One region of the Streptomyces sp. NBC_00354 genome, then DNA from elsewhere that is predicted to be linked to it. Evidence: riboswitches for the same ligand, from Rfam matches in the RefSeq annotation. Region 1 holds a riboswitch; the other holds the start of a gene.
What was found. Region 1 has a riboswitch for ZMP and ZTP ahead of glyA (serine hydroxymethyltransferase). Riboswitches for the same ligand answer to the same signal wherever they lie in the genome.
Positions count from the first base shown of each region.

Region 2: another riboswitch for ZMP and ZTP. It lies ahead of OHT74_RS08080 (bifunctional 5,10-methylenetetrahydrofolate dehydrogenase/5,10-methenyltetrahydrofolate cyclohydrolase); the one in region 1 lies ahead of glyA (serine hydroxymethyltransferase).

Region 1 covers NZ_CP107983.1:3,430,082-3,440,992, forward strand. Annotated here, with positions in the region: gene trpS (tryptophan--tRNA ligase) at 1-165, opposite strand, end outside; gene glyA (serine hydroxymethyltransferase) at 321-1,589, opposite strand; ZMP/ZTP riboswitch at 1,625-1,715, opposite strand; gene rocD (ornithine--oxo-acid transaminase) at 1,883-3,070, shown strand; gene OHT74_RS15215 (glutathionylspermidine synthase family protein) at 3,295-4,488, opposite strand; gene OHT74_RS15220 (hypothetical protein) at 4,494-4,829, opposite strand; gene OHT74_RS15225 (hypothetical protein) at 4,927-5,763, shown strand; gene pdxR (MocR-like pyridoxine biosynthesis transcription factor PdxR) at 5,845-7,239, opposite strand; gene OHT74_RS15235 (carboxymuconolactone decarboxylase family protein) at 7,286-7,789, shown strand; gene OHT74_RS15240 (hypothetical protein) at 7,840-8,568, opposite strand; gene OHT74_RS15245 (hypothetical protein) at 8,572-8,973, opposite strand; gene OHT74_RS15250 (hypothetical protein) at 8,963-10,717, opposite strand; gene OHT74_RS15255 (malate dehydrogenase) at 10,869-10,911, opposite strand, start outside.
Region 2 covers NZ_CP107983.1:1,755,584-1,764,997, forward strand. Annotated here, with positions in the region: gene OHT74_RS08065 (NAD(P)/FAD-dependent oxidoreductase) at 1-605, shown strand, start outside; gene OHT74_RS08070 (MAB_1171c family putative transporter) at 602-1,828, shown strand; gene OHT74_RS08075 (NADH:flavin oxidoreductase/NADH oxidase family protein) at 1,851-3,140, opposite strand; gene OHT74_RS08080 (bifunctional 5,10-methylenetetrahydrofolate dehydrogenase/5,10-methenyltetrahydrofolate cyclohydrolase) at 3,525-4,370, opposite strand; ZMP/ZTP riboswitch at 4,449-4,549, opposite strand; gene OHT74_RS08085 (methyltransferase domain-containing protein) at 4,607-5,368, shown strand; gene OHT74_RS08090 (RNA polymerase sigma factor) at 5,595-7,178, shown strand; partial or broken gene OHT74_RS08095 (vWA domain-containing protein) at 7,193-7,925, opposite strand; gene OHT74_RS08100 (SRPBCC family protein) at 7,928-8,368, opposite strand; gene OHT74_RS08105 (amino acid permease) at 8,433-9,414, opposite strand, start outside.

The DNA of each region.
Region 1 (10,911 bases):
ATCCTGCGGCATGGTGATCGCGTGCAGGTCGACCACCATGTAGAAGGCGTCGTGCGTCTCCTGCAGGGCGACGTACTGGCGGATGGCTCCGAGGTAGTTCCCGAGGTGGAACGAACCGGAGGTGGGCTGGATACCGGAGAGCGCGCGAGGACGATCAGAAGCCATGGCTCCATTCTCTCAGGTACCGGAGCCGTGCCGGGCCGCACCTGGCCGATCCCCGGGGCTCCTCCCCCAGACCCCGCGCCTCGGACGGAGTCCGGGGGAGGTGGAAGGGCGGGTGGGGGACAGCCCCGCGCAGCGGCCCCCCACCCAGGCCCGGGTCAGGAGACCGGCAGGCCCGGGGCCGGGTAGGCCGCGAGGAGGTCCGCCACCTCGCTGCGGATCGCGGACAGGGCCGGCTCGTCCGACTTGGCGGCGGCGTCCACGGCTCGGGAGATCCAGTCCGCCACCACCGGCATGTGCTCCACGCCCAGGCCCCGCGACGTCAGCGACGGCGTGCCGATACGGATGCCCGACGGGTCGAACGGCTTGCGCGGGTCGAACGGGACCGTGTTGTAGTTCACTACGATCCCCGCGCGGTCCAGCGCCTTGGCAGCCACCTTGCCCGGGACCCCCCGCGAGGTCAGGTCCATCAGGATCAGGTGGTTGTCCGTACCGCCCGAGACCAGGTCGAAGCCCCGGGAGAGCAGGGCCGCCGCCAGCGCCTTCGCGTTCGCCACCACCGCATGCGCGTACGTCACGAACGACGGCTGCGCCGCCTCGTGCAGCGCCACCGCGATGCCCGCCGTCGTCTGGTTGTGCGGACCGCCCTGGAGGCCCGGGAACACCGCCTTGTCGATGGCCTTCGCGTGCTCCTCCCGGCACATCAGCATCGCGCCCCGCGGGCCGCGCAGCGTCTTGTGGGTGGTCGTGGAGACCACGTCCACGTGCCCGACGGGCGACGGGTGCGCCCCGCCCGCGATCAGGCCCGCGATGTGCGCCACGTCCGCGACCAGGATCGAGCCCGCCTCCTGCGCGATCGAGGCGAACGCCTCGAAGTCGATCGTGCGCGGGAGCGCCGTACCGCCGCAGAAGATGATCTTCGGGCGCTCCGCGAGCGCGAGGTCGCGCACCGCGTCGTAGTCGATCAGGCCCGTCTCGGCGGACACCCCGTACTGCACGCCCCGGAACCAGGACCCCGTCGCCGAGACGCCCCAGCCGTGCGTCAGGTGCCCGCCCATCGGCAGGGCCATGCCCATCACCGTGTCGCCGGGCTTCGCGAAGGCCAGGTACACCGCGAGGTTCGCCGGCGAGCCGGAGTACGGCTGGACGTTGGCGTGGTCCACCCCGAACAGGCCCTTCGCCCGCTCGACGGCCAGCGCCTCGACGCGGTCGATGTTCTGCTGGCCCTCGTAGTAGCGGCGGCCCGGGTAGCCCTCGCTGTACTTGTTCTGCAGCACCGTGCCGGAGGCCTCGAGCACGGCGGCGGACACGTAGTTCTCACTGGGTATCAGGCGCAGGGTCTGCGCCTGCAGGGATTCCTCGGCGGTGACGTAGGACGCCAGCTCGGGGTCGGTGGCAAGAAGGGCGGGGTGGCGGCTCGCGCTCATGGCGGCTCCTCCGGGGTCGATGTCAGTTCTCGTCCCCGCGAGGCCCAGGCGAGCGGCCCTGAATGCGGTCGTGCGCGCACGACTCCCCCGGAGTTGGTTCTCCGTACGCCAGTCGCCGTGCGTGCCGCCCACCTTAGCGGGCGGTCCACAGGAAAGGTTTCCCCGTCCGGTGTACGAGCGACGTATAGCCGTATACAAGGTGATGTGACGCCGGTGGCACCACCCTCGTCACCCCTGTCACCCGGCCCGCCTGACCGACGATCGGAGACCCCGTGTCGACAACTGCTGAAGCCATGCGTTCCGCCGAGGCCCACAGCGCGCACAACTACCACCCGCTGCCCGTCGTCGTGGCGTCCGCGGAAGGCGCGTGGATGACCGACGTGGAGGGCCGCCGGTACCTGGACATGCTCGCGGGCTACTCGGCGCTCAACTTCGGCCACGGCAACCGGCGTCTGCTCGACGCCGCCAAGGCGCAGCTGGAGCGGGTCACCCTCACCTCGCGGGCCTTCCACCACGACCGGTTCGCCGACTTCTGCACCGAGCTCGCCGCGCTGTGCGGCAAGGAGATGGTGCTGCCGATGAACACGGGTGCGGAGGCCGTGGAGACGGCGGTGAAGACCGCGCGCAAGTGGGGTTACGAGGTCAAGGGCGTCCCGGACGGGCAGGCCAAGATCGTGGTCGCGTCCGGCAACTTCCACGGCCGGACGACGACGATCGTGAGCTTCTCGACGGACCACGAGGCCCGCGACCACTACGGGCCCTACACGCCTGGGTTCGAGATCGTCCCGTACGGGGACCTCACCGCGCTCGCCGCGGCGGTCACGGCGAACACCGTGGCCGTGCTGCTGGAGCCGATCCAGGGCGAGGCGGGGGTGCTGGTGCCGCCCGCCGGTTACCTGCGGGGCGTACGGGAGCTCACGCGCGAGCGGAACGTGCTGTTCATGGCGGACGAGATCCAGTCGGGGCTGGGCCGGACCGGGAAGACGTTCGCGTGCGAGCACGAGGAGGTCGTGCCCGACGTGTACATCCTCGGCAAGGCGCTGGGCGGCGGCGTGGTCCCGGTGTCGGCCGTCGTCGCCGACCGGGACGTGCTGGGGGTGTTCCGGCCCGGCGAGCACGGCTCCACCTTCGGCGGCAACCCGCTGGCCTGCGCGGTCGCCCTGGAGGTGATCGCGATGCTGCGCACCGGCGAGTACCAGCAGCGCGCCACCGAGCTCGGCGACCACCTGCACCGGGAGCTGAACCTGCTGGTCGGCGGGGGTGCGGTGACCGCCGTACGCGGACGCGGGCTCTGGGCCGGCGTGGACATCGCCCCGGGGCACGGCACGGGCCGGGAGATCTCCGAGAGGCTGATGGAGCTGGGCGTGCTGGTCAAGGACACGCACGGGTCGACGATCCGGATCGCGCCGCCGCTGGTGATCACCAAGGAGGATCTGGACTGGGGCCTGGACCAGCTGCGGTCCGTGCTCGCAGCCGGCTGACCCCGGATCCGCCACCGCGGGCGCGGCCGGGAACCGGGCAGGTCCCGGCCGCGCTTGCGGCTAAGGGCTGTCCCGTAATCCCTGGTGGATCAGCGCGCGGCGTCGGATGCGGTGCATCGCAAGGCGGAGGAGCGTCCTCATACTGGGCGTATGCGGGCGCTGCGACAACGCGGCGAGGCGCCGTAGCCGACGCCGTGCGCCCGCCGGGGATTACGGGACAGCCCTTAAAGGATGACGTGCGGCAGGAAGCGGGCGTATTCGTCCGTGACCGGGCCCGCCGACTCGCGGATGCCGAGTCCCGCCGCCTCCTCCTCCACGACCCACGCGCCGAGCACCACGCGGTTGCCGTCGAAGTCGGGCAGCGGGGCCAGGCCCTGGAAGACGTACGCCTCGTCCTCGTCCGGCACGAACGGCTCGCCGCCGCCGGCCGGGTGCAGGGTGACCCCGGCGCCCTCGCGGCCCAGCAGGGGCTTCGCGGCGTACCCGGTGGTCTCCGCGAGCTCGCGCGGGCCGTCGAGGTAGGCCGGCAGCAGGTTCGGGTGCTCCGGAAAGAGCTCCCACAGGATCGCCAGCAGCGCCTTGTTGGACAGCAGCATCTTCCACAGCGGCTCGATCCAGGTGGTGGTCCCGGTTCCGCCGCCGTGGTCGTACGTACCGAGGACCTGCGGGCCGAACGCGTCGGTGGCCAGCCATTCCCACGGGTAGAGCTTGAAGCAGCTGCGGATGAAGCCGAGCTTCTGGTCCACGAACCGGCCGGACAGGCTGTCCCAGCCGATCTGCTCGACGGCCAGCGCCTCGGTCTCCAGGCCCGCCTGCTCGGCGGTCTCCTGGAGGTAGGCGACCGTCATCAGGTCCTCGCCGAGCTCGTCGGTCTCGGAGTGCGCGAAGTGCAGCGGGCCGGGCGGAAGCAGCTCCGCCTGCCGGCGCCAGGCCTCGACGAGCCGCTCGTGGAGGGAGTTCCACTGGTCGGCGCCGGGGAAGCGCTCCTCCATCCAGAACCACTGCGGACTGGCCGCCTCCACGAGGGAGGTGGGGGTGTCGGCGTTGTACTCCAGCATCTTGGCCGGGCTGCCGTCACCCTCGTAGCGCAGGTCGAACCGGCCGTACAGGGACGGCTGTTCGGCGCGCCGGCGCCAGGACTCGGCGATGCGCTCCGCGAGGTGCGGGTCGGTGATGCCGAGGTCCGCGAAGCGGTCGTGCTCGACGATGTGCGCGGCCGCGGCCAGGCACATGGCGTGCAGCTCCTCGACGACGTTCTCCAGCGCCTCGACCTCGGGGAGCGAGAAGGAGTAGTACGCGCTCTCGTCCCAGTAGGGGCGCAGGGAGTCGTCGGGGTAGCGGGTGAGCGGGTAGATCAGCCCCTGCTCCTCGACGGTCTTCTGCCAGTCGGGGCGCGGCTCGATGGTGTGACGGCGCACGCGGTTCAGCCGCCGCTGGAGCTGGAGTGGCCGCCGATGCCACCGCGGGTGACGGCGGACTTGTCGAAGCTGCCGCCGCTGACCCGGTTGTTGGAGACGCTGCCGCCGTAGTAGTACACGCCGCGGCTGCTGCTGCTGCCGCTGCCGCTCTTGCACTCCTTGCTGTTCAGCTTCTCCATGGTGGCGCGGTCCACGCAGCGCTTGTCGGGCTCGCTGCTGCTGCCGCAGGCCACGAGGGCGGCGGCGAGCAGGCCCATGCCGCCGAGGGCGACGCTGCCGGAGCGCATGCGGCGTCGGGTGGTGCTGCTGCTTCTACTACTGCTGTCGTCCATGCCATCCATGGCGGACAGACTAGAACGGGGCGGCGAAGCGATGGAATCCGGCCGTCGAAACCCTCTCATCACCTCCATGACCTAGAGTCAATTCGTGCTTCTTGGGATGGTTTGCGCGCTCGGTGCGGCGGTCTGCTTCGGCACGGCGTCGGTCCTTCAGGCGATGGCCGCCCGGGCGGTGGAGCCGGGAACCGGGTCGGGGGTGGACACGGCACTGCTGCTGCGGGCGGCACGGCAGTGGCGGTACGTGCTGGGCCTGGGGCTGGACGCGGCCGGGTTCGTCCTCCAGATCGTGGCGCTGAAGAACGTCCCGATCTACACGGTCGGGGCGGCGCTGGCGGCGAGCCTCGCGGTGACGGCGGTGGTCTCGGCGTGGCTGCTGCACGTACGGCTGCGCGGGGCCGAGTGGGGCGCGGTGGGCGTGGTGTGCGCGGGGCTGGCGATGCTGGGGCTGGCGTCGGGCGAGGAGGGCTCGGGGACGGGGTCGTTCGCGCTGCAGCTGGGGCTGCTGGTGGTGGCCGGGCTGGTGCTGCTGGTGGGGGCCGCGGCCGGCGGACTCCCGGACCGCTCCCGGGCGCTGGTCCTCGGCCTGGCGGCGGGGACGGGCTTCGGGGTGGTGGAGGTGGCGGTCCGCCTCATCGACGACATCTCGTTCGCGTCGCTCGCGAACCCGGCGCTGTACGCACTGCTGCTGGGCGGGGGCGCGGCGTTCCTGCTGCTCACCTCGGCGCTGCAGCGGGGCTCGGTGACGACGGCCACGGCGGGGATGGTGATCGGCGAAACGATCGGCCCGGCGGTGGTCGGGGTGGTCTGGCTCGGCGACCGCACCCGCGAGGGCCTGACCTGGCTGGCCGTCCTCGGCTTCGCGGTATCGGTCGCCGGAGCCCTCCTCCTGACCCGCTTCGGCGAGCCCCCGACAGAACCCGGCCCCGCCGGCGTTTGAGGCGCGGGGCTCGCGGGCGGAGCCCCCGCAACGGCGCCGCACCGGGACCGGCACCCGCACCCGCACCCGCCGGCGCACGCGTCACGGCAGAGCGGAAAGCAGGGCCGCCAGCGTCGGGGACCATGCGCTCGTCGACGGGGTCCCGTAGCCCACCACCAGCGCCTCGCGGGGCAGAAACCCCGCCTCCGGGTGGGTGTAGCGGGACAGGGTCTCCAGGGCCAGGTCCTGCCAGGCCGCGGCCCGGAGCACCGAGGCCTGCGTCCCCGCCGGGAGGTCCAGCACCGCGTGCAGGCCCGCCGCGATGCCCGACACCGCCACCCGGCCGGAGACGGCCGCGACCAGCTCGTCCCGGCGCCTGCGGTACCGCAGCCGCATCCCGCGCACGTGCCGGTCGTACGCCCCGGACCGGATGAACTCCGCGAGCGTCAGCTGGTCCAGCGCACTCGACGTCCAGTCGGTCCGCCCCTTCGCCGCGACGACCTCGTCCAGCAGCCCCGGCGGCACCACCATCCACCCCATCCGCAGCCCCGGCGCGAGCGACTTGCTCGCCGTGCCGAGGTACACCACCCGGTCCGGGTCCAGTCCCTGCAACGCCCCCACCGACTGGCGGTCGTAGCGGAACTCCCCGTCGTAGTCGTCCTCCAGGATCAGCCCGCCCGTGGTCCGGGCCCAGTCGACCGCCGCCGCCCGCCGGGCCGGGGTCAGTGCCGCCCCGGTGGGGAACTGGTGGGCGGGGGTCAGCAGCACCGCCCCCGACTCGGCGGACAGGTCCGGCGTCCGCGCCCCCGAGGCGTCCACCGTCAGCGGCCGGGTCCGCAGCCCCGCTCCCGTCAGCAGGTCCCGGTGCAGGTCGAGGCTGTACCCCTCCACCGCCACCTCCCGTACCCGCCGCGCCCGCAGCACCCCCGCCAGCAGCGTCAGGGCATGCACGAACCCCGCGCACAGCACGATCCGCTCCGGGTCCGCGTACACCCCGCGCGCCCGCGCCAGGTACCCGGCGAGCGCCTCCCGCAGCTCCACCCGGCCGCGCGCGTCGACCGCGTACCCGAAGGCGTCGTTCGGCGCGTCCGTCAACGCCCGCCGGGCGGCCGTCAGCCAGGCGGCGCGCGGGAAGCCGCCCAGGTCCGGGGTGCCCGGCTGCAGGTTGTACGAGGGCCGCCGCCGCTCGGGATGCCGGACCCGGGCGGCGCCCGCGGGCCGCCGCGGCCGGGCCCGTTCGGCGACCCGGGTGCCCGAGCCCTGCCGGGCCGTCAGCCAGCCCTCGGCGACGAGCTCGGCGTACGCCTCCGCGACCGTGTTGCGCGCGATCCCGAGGTCGGCGGCGAACGACCGTGAGGACGGCAGCCGGGTCCCGGGCGCGAGCCGCCCGCTGCGCGCGGCCTCGCGCAGCGCGTCGGCGAGACCGGCCCGCAGACCTCGCCCGGCGGAGAGGTCCAGATGCAGGTCGGCGCCGAAAGTGGCCCATGATTCCGTCATGGATATGGACCATATCGGCGGGCCGCCTGCTGCCTAGGGTGGAGACATGACCACCACGCACGAACACACCGCCGCACACGCACCCGAGCACACCCCGCGCATGGGCTGGGCCCAGCACGTGCCCGATGTCTACAAGGCCGTCGTGGGCCTGGAGATCGCCTCGAAGAAGGGCCTGGACCCGGTCCTGGTCGAGCTGGTCAAGATCCGCGCCTCGCAGCTCAACCACTGCGCGTTCTGCCTGGACATGCACTCGAAGGACGCGCTCGCCGCGGGCGAGAGCGTCGAACGGATCGTCCAGCTCGCCGCCTGGGAGGAGTCGCGCCACTTCTACACCGAGAAGGAGGCCGCGGCGCTCGAGCTGACCGAGGCCGTGACCGTCCTGACCGACGGGTTCGTTCCCGACGAGGTGTACGAGAGGGCCGCGAAGCACTTCGAGGAGAAGGAGCTCGCCCAGCTGATCGCCGTGATCGCGACGATCAACGTCTGGAACCGCTTCGCGGTGACCACCCGCATGGTCCCGGGCCACTACACGCCGGGCATGTTCAAGTAGGAAACGGCCCAGCGGGACCGGCCGGGCAGGACCGGCGGTCAGTCCGGCCGTCAGCCCGGCCGGAACGAGCCCAGGGCCGCCGCCATGTGTGCGCGGACGGCCTTGGCCCGGTCGGCCGGTCCGAAGGTCATGAGCACCCACCGGCTGCCGTCGGAGGCGACGGTCAGCCGCCCGATGCCGCGCGCGGTTCCGTTGCCGTCCGGGTCGGGCACCTCGTAGACGAGCTCGCAGCCGCGGCCGTCCTTCGGGTCGAGGGACAGCCGCCGGTAGCCGTCCCGGGTGCTCAGCTCCCTGGTTCCCTCGTGCAGGACCTCGCACGGGTCGTCGGGGCCGCCGGTGACCGGGAAGACCTGGAGCAGGCTGCCCCGGCCCTGTGCGGGGCGGAACACCGTGCCGGCTCCGGTCCCGGACTCGGACGTGCTGAGCTCCCAGTCGTCGGGGACCGCGACCTGGAAGCCCGACCCGGCGCTGCGCAGCACCTTGTAGCCGGCCGGCAGCCCCGGAGGTTCCCTCAGTACGAACACGGCCGCCAGCGCGGCCCCGCCGAGGACCACCACCAGGCCGCCGACGACGGCCGCCCGCGGCCACCACCTGCGCGCCGTGCGCTGCACGGGCGGTACGGCGTCCGGCAGGTAGGCGGGCTTCGGCGGCGGCTGCGGGCCCGACGGTTGCGGCGGCCCCTCGGACCCCGGCTCCGGACCCTCCCGCCCCTCCGGCTCCGCCTCCTCCCACTGCTGCGACTGCGGGTTCCAGCGGACGGGGCCGCTCTCCGGGGCCACGGATCACCCCCCGAACGAGGTCAGCAGGGCGGCCAGCGCCGTGGCCGCGCTCACCGAGTCCACCAGCGGGGCCCACCGCTCCAGCGCCCCGCGCAGCCGGGCGGCCAGGCCCGGCCGGACCTCCTCGCCGGGACCCTCCAACTCCTCTGCCGCCGCGTCCAGTTCGGCATCGAGGGCGGTCCGCCCGTCGCTGCGGGGCAGCCGTACGAGGGCGGCGCGGAGGTCGCGTACGGCCTCCAGCAGCTCCTGCGCGGTCGGGCCGGCCGCACCTGTGCCCGGGTCCGTACCGGCGTGGTTGACCGTGCTGTTGCCGACGTCCGTGCCGCCGATGCTGAAGGCGCTGCCCTGCACGTCGCCGATCCGCACCGAGGGCAGCGGCTGCCCGGCGTCTGCGCTACTTGCCACTTCTGCTCTCCTTGCCCGCGCGCACGCGCCCGTCGCTACGTTCCGCCTTGTCCGTCGCCCTGTTGTTCACCGTGCTGTTGTGGCTCACGCCGTGGATCCCGAAGGCGCTGTTACTCACGGACTGGATGAACACCCCGCCTTCCGCGACGTTGACGGCGCGCTCCGCGAACTCCTCGGTGTGCCAGCCCGCATCGTGCAGCGCCAGCGTCACGCCGCCGACGATCCGCTCCTGGATGGTCTTCAGGTACCGGTCCAGGTCCATCAGCTGGAACAGCGACCCGTCCTCCTGCGACGCCAGTTCGCGTACGGAGGCCGCCGGCCCCGCCGCGTACGCGACGCCGTGCCCGGCGGTCGCCAGCCGCCACGGGACCCGGCAGGCCCCGCCCAGCGTCGCTACGGCCACGCCGAGGGAGCCGGGCGCATGGATGAGGGCCAGGAGCACCTTGGCCACGGGGGTGTTGCGGCGGTACCGGCGGGCGATGTCGTCGGCCCGCTGGAAATCGGGCCGCACCGGCAGCAGCACGTGCGGCGCGACCTCCAGCATGAGCATGCCGCCCTGCGTGTGGACCCGGATGAAGACGGTGATGACGAGGTTCTCGTCCCAGCCGCCGATCCGGACGCGCAGGAAGTGCCGGCGCCGCTCGCCGGCCTCCTCGACCGCGGCGGCGCGGTGCTCGGCGAAGGCCTCAGCGGACAGGTCCACCGCGTCCACGTCGGGCACTCCGGCGGCGGGCAGGAACACGCACTCGTCGACGACCAGCTCGCGCAGCCGGTCCAGTACGGCGTCGTCCGCCGCCTCGGAACCGCGCGGCGAGGGGGTCCGCAGGGCCTCCAGCCTGGGCCGGATCTGTTCGATGATCCGTTCGTTGTCGAGGCGCCGGGCTCCCGCCCCGGTGCGCGGGCGCAGCTCCACGGCGAGCTGCCACGGCAGATGGGCCTTGCCGGCGCCGCAGAACGGATTGCCGACGTCGTAAAGGACCAGCGGTGCGTGCTGGGCGCGTTCGATGTCCTCCCGGGCCCGCTCGAAGCGCCGGCCGGCTGCGGGGTCGCCGGACCGGTCCTCGTACTGTGCCCGGCTGAGCGAGGAGTGGATGATCTGCGCGAAGTGCCCGCGCTGCAGGCCGACGAGGACCGTGACCAGCACGGCGATCAGGACGACCGTCCACGAGTAGGCCTCCCCGTAGACCTGGCCGATCCTCGGGATCTCCAGGAGGACGGCCAACGGGTCGGTCTGCAGGAGCTGGGTCAGGTACCTGCCGAGGTCGCTGAGGTCCAGGTCGTCCCCGTTGCTCGCGTCGTCCGCGAAGAACCCGCGGAGCACCCCCCACAGGATGCGGCCGAGGAGGAAGCAGGCGCAGCCGCGCAGGATCCATTCGAAGACCCGGCCGCCGCCACGGCCGTTCCGCTCGCGGCGCTTCTTGATCCGCCCGGCCCCGCTCAGGAGCAGCGCCGGGACGAGCAGGAAGACGAAGAACGCACGGGTGAGGAACAGGCCGAGGCCCCACGCCGCGACGATCGCTGCCGACCAGGCCACTTCGGTGCGCAGGGCACGCAGGGCGTGGGCGAGGACGCGGGCTGCGTCGAACCCGTACGAGGGGGCGGGGAACCGTTCCTCGTGGACGTACAGCTCCTCGATCACCCGGTCGCGGTAGGCGGCGTCGAGGTAGGTGCCGGCGCACAGGAGGCGTCCCGCCTCCGATACCGCCGGGTCCACGGGAGTCCTGCCGTCCGGTGTGCCGCTCACGAGTTCCCCTCGGTCGGGAGGAGGGAAACCGTACGGGGCGGGTGGAGTGAGGGACAGGGCGGTTCACGCCAAAGGGCCCCGGCGCGCAGTGCGCCGGGGCCCTTTCAGGCGTTTCGGATCGGACCGGCCGGATCGGACCGGCCGGATCGGATCAGATCAGGCCGAGCTCGCGGACCGCGTCGCGCTCCTCGACG
Region 2 (9,414 bases), 1.7 Mb from region 1:
AGGGCACGGCCAACCGCAGGGTCTACTTCGAGAAGGCGGACCTGCCCGACGGCTTCTTCGCCGTCGGCGACTCCGTCGCCACCTTCAACCCGCTGTACGGACAGGGCATGACGGTCGCCGCCCAGGGCCTGCTGGCCGTACGCGCCCTGCTGCGCGCCAAGGGCCTCGCCCATCCCGGCTTCGGCCGTGAGGCGCAGCGCGCGCTCGTCCCGCAGGTGGCCACCGCCTGGGAGCTCGCCACCTCGCAGGACATCCTGTATCCCGGGGCCACCGGCATGAAGCCGCGGGCCGGCGCCGGGATGCTCAACGCGTACGTCAGCCGGCTGATGACCGGGGCCACCACGCGGGAGGCGCTGACCGCCGCGTTCCTCCAGGTCATCACCATGAGCAGCCCGCCCACGTACTGGCTGCGCCCCTCGGTGGTCTGGCACGTGCTGCGCGCCTCGGACCGGGGCGCGCTGAAGGCGCCGCCGCTGACCGCGGCCGAGCGGGCCGTCGCGGGGCTCGACCAGGGGTCCGGCCCGGTCGGCCCGGCGGGTCCGGTCGACCCCGTGGGCCCGGTCGGTCCGGTCGGTCCGGTCGGTCCCGTCGGCCAGGCGCGATGACCGACGGTCTCATCCTGTACGTACCGGGATCGGTGATGATCCTGGCACTGCTGATCAAGGCGCCGACCCTGCGCCGGGGCTGGGACCAGCCGCTCATGCGGGCCGTGTGCACCCTGCTCGTCGTCGGCTGCATGGTCATGTTCCTGGCGGCTCCGCCGACGATCTCCGCGGTCAACCGGCTCACCGGCATCGTCAACTTCTCGGCCCCGCTGGTGTACAGCGTGCTGACCGCGTTCTCGGGGTCGTGCATCGTGCTGGTCCTGCAGTGGGGCGGCGGCCCGCCCGCGGTGGTCCGGCGGGCGACCCGGCTGACGGTGGCCGCGTTCGGCGCCGTCACGCTGCTCATCGTCGTCCTCTTCGCGATCGGCGACGCGCCGGTGGAGCGGCTGCGCGACCTGGACACGTACTACGCCAACACGCCCTGGCTGCGCGAGATGATCGTCTGCTACCTGCTCGCGCACACCGTGGGCAGTTCGACGCTCACCGTGCTGTGCTGGAAGTGGCTGCTGCGCGTGCGCCCCTCGCTGCGTCCGCTGCGCACCGGACTGGCCCTGATCGTGCTCGGCGGGTTGCTGGACCTGGGCTACCTCGTCACGAAGTGGGCGGCGGTGGGCGCCCGCTGGGCGGGCCGCGACTGGGACGGCCTGTCGACGTACGTGGCCCCGCCGTTCGCCTCCGCGGCGGCCCTGATGGTGGGGTCGGGGTTCATCGTGCCGCTGGTCGGCGGCTCGGCGGCCTGGCGGGACTTCAGCCGGTACCGGCGGCTGCACCCGCTGTGGAAGGCGCTGCGCGGGTTCGCCGCGTCGAGCGTGACGACCGTGCCGCTGACCTGGTGGTCGCCGATCGGGATCCGGCTGATCCACCGCGAGTCGGTGATCGACGACGGGATCCTGGCGCTGGGCCGCTGGTTCGACCCGGCCGTACGGGGCGCCGCGTACGAGGCCGCGCTCGGCCAGGGCATGTGCGAGTCGCAGGCCTCGGTCGTGGCCGATGCCGCCATGCTCGCCGCGGCCTGCCGGCGCCGGGAGGCCGCCGAGGCCGCCGAAGCCGCCGAGGCTCTCGTCCCGGCGGACGCGGACGGCGCCGGGGAGCACCCCGCCGAGGCCGATCAGGGGCTGCCCGAGCCGTACCGGCTGGACTCCCGGCCGCTCGCGGCACTGGCCCGGGAGTTCCGCGCCTCCCCCATCGTGGCGGCCGTACGGCGGGACCCGGCAACCCTGTGAGCGGCCCGCGCGGAGGCCGGCGTCAGCCGGCGAGGGCGTCCTCGGGCTCGGGGTTGCGGGCGAGCCAGGCCCCGTACGCCCGCACCCTGCGCCAGTGCTGGAGCTGGTCGAGGGCGAACGTCGCCCGCGGGGAGGCCTCCGGGCGCGGTTCCAGGCCGCGGGCCAGCCGGTGCAGCTGGAAGCGTACGAAGGCCAGCAGCCCGGCGCCGGCCAGGTCCCGGTCCTTCCAGTGCAGCCGCTCCACCGTCACCCGTACGTCCTCCCCGGCGCGCCAGCGGGCCGGCAGGTCGGGGCGGAACGCCAGGGCCGAGGCGAGCCCCACGACGGACACACCGCGCTCCAGGACCTTCTGCGCGGTCGCCTGGCGGCCTATCCCCCCGGTCAGCATCAGCGGCATCGTGGCCGAGCCCAGGAACTGCTCGGCGAAGGAGAGGAAGTACGCCTCGCGTTCCAGCGTCCGCAGATCGGCGGTGCGGCCCAGGGTCGCGGGGCTCTCGACGCTGCCGCCGGACAGTTCGACCAGGTCGACGCCGAGGCCGCCGAGGACCGCGAGGACCTGCGCCGCCTCCTCGGTGTCGAAGCCGCCGCGCTGGAAGTCGGCGGTGTTGAGCTTGACCCCGACCGCGAAGCCGGGGCCCACCTGCGCGCGGACGGCGCCGACGACCTCGGTGAGCAGCCGGACCCGGTTCTCCAGACTGCCGCCCCAGCGGTCGGTGCGCCGGTTGACGAGCGGGGAGAGGAACTGGCTGAGGAGGTAGCCGTGGGCGGCGTGGATCTGCACCCCGTCGAAGCCGGCCTCCTCGGCCCGCCGGGCCGTGACCGCGAACCGGGCGACGGTGGCCTCGATGTCGGCCTCGGTCATCGCGGTGGGGCGGGCGAAGCGCTTGGTGTGCCTGCCGAGGCTCACCCCTATGTCGGAGGGCGCCCAGGCCGTGCCGGGCATCTCCGAGCCGACCTGCCGGCCGGGGTGGTTGATCTGCATCCAGACCCGGCCGCCGCCGCAGGACGCGGCTTCGGCCCAGCGGCGGAAGGGGCCGAGCGGGGAGCGGGCGTCGAGGACGATCGTCCCCGGCGCGGTCAGCGCCCGGCGGTCGACCATGACGTTCCCGGTGATCAGCAGCCCGGCGCCGCCCTGGGCCCAGCGGCGGTAGAGCCGTTCGATGCGCTCGTCCGGCAGCTGGCCGGACCCGGCGAGGCTCTCCTCCATGGCGGCCTTCGCCAAGCGGTTCGGCAGGGCCGTCCCGTTGGGCAGCTCCAGTGGCGTGAACAGGTCCATCAGCAGTTCCCCCAGGAAACGTGTTGCACGTGTCATCGCGCGCCCCGGCGCAAAACATACCGCCCCCTCCCCGGCCTCCGTCAGGCTGCTGCGTGAACCGGTTCGCCGGCTCCTCGGCCGGGTGCTCCGCATCCGTGGGTCCCTTGAGGCGCTTGGTGAGGACGGCCGGGGAACGCCACCACGGCACCGCCGCGACGACCTGGTCGGCTGCCTCAGGACGTCGGGCCTCCGGCCCTGCACGCCGCCCTGCACCCCGCCCTGCACCGCGCCCGGCAGGGTGGCTGCGCACCGGTCGCCTCGCCGGTGGCGGGCGTAAGAAATCGGACACCCGGGGATGCGGAACGCCCCGGGCCGAAGGGCCCGGGGCGTTCACCGTTCACCGTTCACCGTGCGCGGGTGCGGGTGCGGGTGCGGGGCGGATCAGAGCTCCGCGAGCGCGAGCCCCGCCTGGGCGGCGGCCGCCTGGACGGTCTGCTCCAGCAGGACGGCGATGGTCATCGGGCCGACGCCGCCGGGGACCGGGGTGATCAGCGAGGCACGGGCGGCGGCCGACTCGAAGTGGACGTCGCCGACGTTGCCCTCGTTGTAGCCGGCGTCCAGGACCACGGCGCCCGGCTTGATGTCCTCGCCGCGGATGAACTCGGCCTTGCCGACGGCGGCGACCAGCACGTCGGCCTGGCGCACGATCGAGGGCAGGTCCACGGTGCGGGAGTGGCAGTAGGTGACGGTGGCGTTCTGCTCCAGCAGGAGCATGCCGGCCGGCTTGCCCAGGATCGCGCTGCGGCCGACGACGACGGCGTGCTTGCCGGTCAGGTCCACGTCGTACTCGGCGAGGAGCCGCATGATCCCGCCGGGGGTGCAGGAGACGAAGCCCGGCAGCCCGAAGCCCATGGCGGCGAAGGAGTGCATGGTGACGCCGTCGACGTCCTTGCCGGGGGCGATGGCCTCGAAGGCGGCGCGCTCGTCGATGTGGTGCGGGACGGGGTGCTGCAGCAGGATGCCGCTGATCTCCGGGTCCTCGGAGAGGGCCGTGAGGGCGGCGACGAGCTCCTCGGTGGTGGTCTCGGCCGGCAGCTCCACGTGGCGGGAGGTGATCCCGGCCTTGGCGCAACGGTTCTGCTTCATCCGTACGTACGTGACGGACGCCGGGTCCTCGCCGACCAGCACGGTCGCGAGGCAGGGAGCGGTACCGGTGCGCTCGGTGATCTTCGCCGCGAGGACGGCGGTCTGCTCCGAGATGCGGCGGGCGAGGGCGGTGCCGTCCATCAGCCGGGCGAGGCCGGCGGCGGTGACAGGGGCAGTCTGGGCAGTCGTCACGGGGTCTCCTGAACGTCGCTGCGGATCGCGGTTCGCCCAGGCGCGCGGCAGTCGGCGTACCGGAGTGCGCGGTACGCCGGGCCGCTCCCCGGTGGTGATCCACCCGAACGCCAGTCACGGCCCGCCGACCACTGTAGTCGACCAATCCGGTGGAAGCCGGGCGTCCGACCTGGGACGATCAATACATGACGCGCACTTTCGACCATCTTGTCGCCGAGGCCGAGTCCGTCTCCGTGGACGGCTGGGACTTCTCCTGGCTCGACGGCCGGGCCACCGAGCAGCGCCCCTCCTGGGGCTACCAGCGGCTGATGGCCGAGCGCCTGGCCCGGGTCCGGTCCGCGCTGGACATCCAGACCGGCGGCGGCGAGGTCCTGGCCGGGTCCGGTCCGCTGCCACCGCTGACGGTGGCCACCGAGTCCTGGCCTCCCAACATCGAGAAGGCGACGCGGCTGCTGCACCCGCTGGGCGCGGTGGTGGTCGCGGACTCCGACGAGCCGCCGCTGCCCTTCGGCGACGACGCCTTCGAGCTGGTGACCAGCCGGCACCCGGTGACCATCTGGTGGGAGGAGATCGCGCGGGTGCTGACGCCGGGCGGCACCTACCTCTCGCAGCAGGTCGGACCGGCGAGCGTCTTCGAGCTCGTCGAGTACTTCCTCGGCCCGCAGCCGGAGGAGGTCCGGCGTGCCCGGCACCCCGACGACGCCGACGCCGACGCCACCCGGGCCGGCCTCGAGGTCGTCGATCTGCGCTCCGAAAGACTGCGTACGGAGTTCCACGACATCGGAGCCGTGATCTACTTTCTCCGGAAGGTGATCTGGATGGTGCCCGGCTTCACGGTCGGGCAGTACCGGGACCGGCTGCGCGAGCTCCACGAACAGATCGAACGCGACGGTCCGTTCGTGGCGCATACCGCCCGTTTCCTCATCGAAGCCCGCAAAACGGGCTGACGGGAAAGGCGGCTGAGACGCGGACGGATCCACGGCCGATCGGTTGCGCGCCCACAGCGTGGCGCAGGTCACTCAATTCAGCGCGTAACGAATCGACTCGGGCATGCGATGAACCGACAGGTGTCCTCGCGCGGCCCCGGAATACAGACCCCCCTCGGGTCTGTTTCCCGAGTTCGCGCGATGATGTCCCGCCCACTCCATATTTGTTCGCAACGAGAGGCTCCTTGTGTCGCTCAGCCCGTCCCGTACGTTCCCTCCGGAGATCGCCGAATCGGAGGCCCTCGTCGCGCTCGTAGAGCGCGGCCGCGAGCAGGGTCACATCAACGGTGACGACGTGCGCCAGGCCTTCGAGGCCGGCCGCATCCCGGTGGACCAGTGGAAGCGGGTCCTGCGCAGCCTGAACCAGGTCCTGGACGAGGAGGGTGTCGCGCTGCACGTCAGCGCCGCCCCCGCCACGAAGGCTGCCGCGAAGAAGCCCCGCAAGGCGGCCGCCGCGCCTGCCCGCACCGTGACCAAGAAGGCGGCCGCCGCGCCGCGCCCCATCGGTGCGCGCAAGGCCTCGGCCACCAGCCCGGCCACCGCGGCGGCGATATCCGCTTCGCCGGCCGCGGCCACCGAGGACGAGGTGACGGCCGACGCCGCCGCCGAGCCGAAGAAGCGGACGGTCAAGAAGACCGCCGCGAAGAAGACCGCGGTGAAGAAGACCGCCGCGGCCAAGAAGACCAGCGCCAAGGATTCCGACGAGGGCGAGACCCCGGCCGCCGAGGGTGAGGACTGGGCCGCCGAGGACCTCGGCGACGATGCCGAGGAGGAGGCCCCCAAGGCCGGCGGCACCCAGGGCTTCGTCCTGTCCGACGACGACGAGGACGACGCCCCGGCGCAGACGGTCATGGTGGCCGGCGCCACCGCCGACCCCGTCAAGGACTACCTCAAGCTCATCGGCAAGGTGCCGCTCCTCAACGCCGAGCAGGAGGTCGAGCTCGCCAAGCGCATCGAGGCGGGCCTCTTCTCCGAGTACAAGCTCGAGGAGGAGGAGGACCACAAGCCCGCCTTCAAGCGCGAGCTGGAGATCCTGGTCGAGGACGGCCGCCGCGCCAAGAACCACCTGCTGGAGGCCAACCTCCGTCTCGTGGTCTCGCTGGCCAAGCGCTACACCGGCCGCGGCATGCTCTTCCTGGACCTGATCCAGGAAGGCAACGTCGGCCTGATCCGCGCGGTGGAGAAGTTCGACTACACCAAGGGCTTCAAGTTCTCCACGTACGCGACCTGGTGGATCCGGCAGGCGATCACGCGTGCCATGGCCGACCAGTCGCGCACCATCCGCATCCCCGTCCACATGGTCGAGATCATCAACAAGCTGGCGCGCGTCCAGCGCCAGATGCTCCAGGACCTCGGCCGGGAGCCCACTCCGGAGGAGCTGGGCAAGGAACTCGACATGACCCCCGAGAAGGTCATCGAGGTCCAGAAGTACGGCCGCGAGCCGATCTCCCTGCACACCCCCCTGGGTGAGGAGGGCGACAGCGAGTTCGGTGACCTGATCGAGGACTCCGAGGCGGTCGTCCCGGCCGACGCGGTGAGCTTCACCTTCCTCCAGGAGCAGCTGCAGTCGATCCTGGGCACGCTCTCCGAGCGTGAGGCGGGCGTCGTCTCGATGCGTTACGGCCTGAACGACGGCCAGCCGAAGACCCTGGACGAGATCGGCCGCGTGTACGGGGTCACCCGTGAGCGCATCCGCCAGATCGAGTCCAAGACCATGTCGAAGCTGCGCCACCCGTCGCGTTCGCAGGTGCTGCGCGACTACCTGGACTGAGCCGGCCCGCGCCCTCAGGCCAGTCGGAAGACCGGCCCCCGGGGCGCGAACGGCAGGGAAGCACCCTGCGGAACCAGATAGGCGTGCTCGCGCCGGATCCGCAGGGTGTCGCACCACCCGTCCGTGATCACCAGCACCGGGGCCTGCGGAGGGAAGTCCTCCGCACGCCGGAGCAGGTCGATCGCGGGTTGGAGCACGGTCCCGCCCCGCCCGCGCACCTTTGCCCGCCCCGCGATTTCGGTGGGGGGCAGATAGCCCGCGTCGTACGGCGCCGCGTCGCAGAACACGACGCGTGCCGCCGGTACGTCGCGGGCTTCCGCGTACGAGGCGATCGCGCCCAGCGCCTTGCCGAGCAGGGCCGTCGGCATCGACCCCGAGGTGTCGAGGACCACGCCGAAGGTGCAGCGGACGATCTCCTCGGGCGGGAAGCACCGGCCCGCGCGGGGGATGTCCGGGGTGGAGGCCTGGCGGCGTGCCGGGCGCGCGTAGGACCGTACGGGCTCGGGCCGGGGCGCGTACTCGCCGAACCAGCGGGCGAGCTGCGCGTCCCAGGGCACGGGCGGGTGGGCCAGCGCCCGGATCTCCTGGACCAGTCCGACGGGCAGCAGTCCGCGCTCCCCGTGGGCGTGCAGGTCGAAGCCCTGGACGAGGCCGCGCCGGTAGAAATCGTCCAGGTCGGTGTTACGGGAGGCTGCCCGCGTGGGGCAGCGGCTCGCCCAGGAGGTCCCCGAGGCCCTTGCCGCGCAGTCTCAGTGCTCCAGCAGGTGCTTCAGCTTCTCCTCGTTGCGCGGCATCTCCTTGCGGGCGTACGGCTTGACCACGAGCGGTGCGATGACCCTGCCGATGCCGTGGGCCTCGAAGTCGAGGTCGAGGGTCACGCGCGAGCGCTTTCCGCCGTCGAGGGGTTCGATGGTCCCGCGCACATCGCCGCGTACGGGTCCGTCGAGCCCGTGCAGGCGCCAGCTGCGCGGCGGGTCGAGCTCCTTGACCTCCATGGTCATCGGGAATTCCCGCTTGCCCATGCGCCGGGTGACCCTGACCTTCGAACCGACGTGGAGGGGTGCGCCGTCGAGCGGGCGGGCGGAGACGGCGCTGTCCTGCCACTCCGGCAGGTGCGTGGGGTCCGTCACGTAGTCGAAGACGTCTTCGGGACTGCGGGAGATGTCGATGCTTTCTCTGATCGCGGACATGGCGACCCCTTCACTGCCCCCTGCTTGTCCTCTCGTTTCCTCTCATTCCAAACTACCGCGCAGGTCAGGCGGTGGCTCGGTGCCCGGCTCGGTGCTTTCGGGCGGACATCGCGGCGTAGACGAGGACGCCCGCGAAGAGGAACAGGACGCCCTGGTAGACGGCCGCGTAGCCGGAGCCGGCGACCAGCCACATCGAGAAGCCGAAGGCCAGGCCGGCGAGGACGCCGTCGCGGACCAGGCGGCCGCGGTGGACGCGCTCGGACTGCCCGGAGAGCAGGAAGTAGATCTGCGCGGCGGTGGAGAGCAGGTACGGGACGGTCGCCGTGAAGGTGGTGACCAGGACGAGGACCTCGAAGACCCCGTCCGAGCCCAGCGTGTAGTTGTAGATCGTCAGGCCGGAGGCCAGGACGGCGGTGACGAGCACGCCGACCACCGGGACGCCCCGCTTCTTCGCCTCGAAGGCCTTCGGGAAGAGCCCGTCGCGGGCGGCGGCGTACGGGGTCTGCGCACTGAGCAGGGTCCAGCCGTTGAGGGCGCCGAGCATCGAGATCACGGCCGCGCAGGCGACGAGGGTGCCGCCCCAGGTGCCCCCGAACATCCCGTTGACGGCGTCGGTGAAGGGGGCCTCGGAGGAGACCAGCTTCTCGTGGGGGACCAGGCCGAAGACGGAGAGGGTGCCCAGCAGGTAGACGGCGGCCGCGCCGGCGGTGCCCAGGATCGTGGCCCGGCCGACGTTGCGGGCCGGGTCGCGGACCTCGCCCGCGCTGACGGCGGCCGACTCCACGCCGAGGTAGCTGAAGAGCAGGATCGCCGCGGCGGCGGAGACCGCGCCGACGGGGCTCTGGCCGGTGGCCTGGAAGGGGCCGAGGTTCGCCGGGTCGAAGAAGAACAGCCCGCCCACCGCGACCAGCAGCAGCGGGACGAACTTCAGTACGGTGGCGACCAGTTGGACGGTGCCGACGTAGCGGGTGCCGGCCAGGTTGGCGAGCGCCGGGAGCCACTGCACGGCGAGGGCGGCCAGGCACATCGCCGCCTTGTGCTCCCCC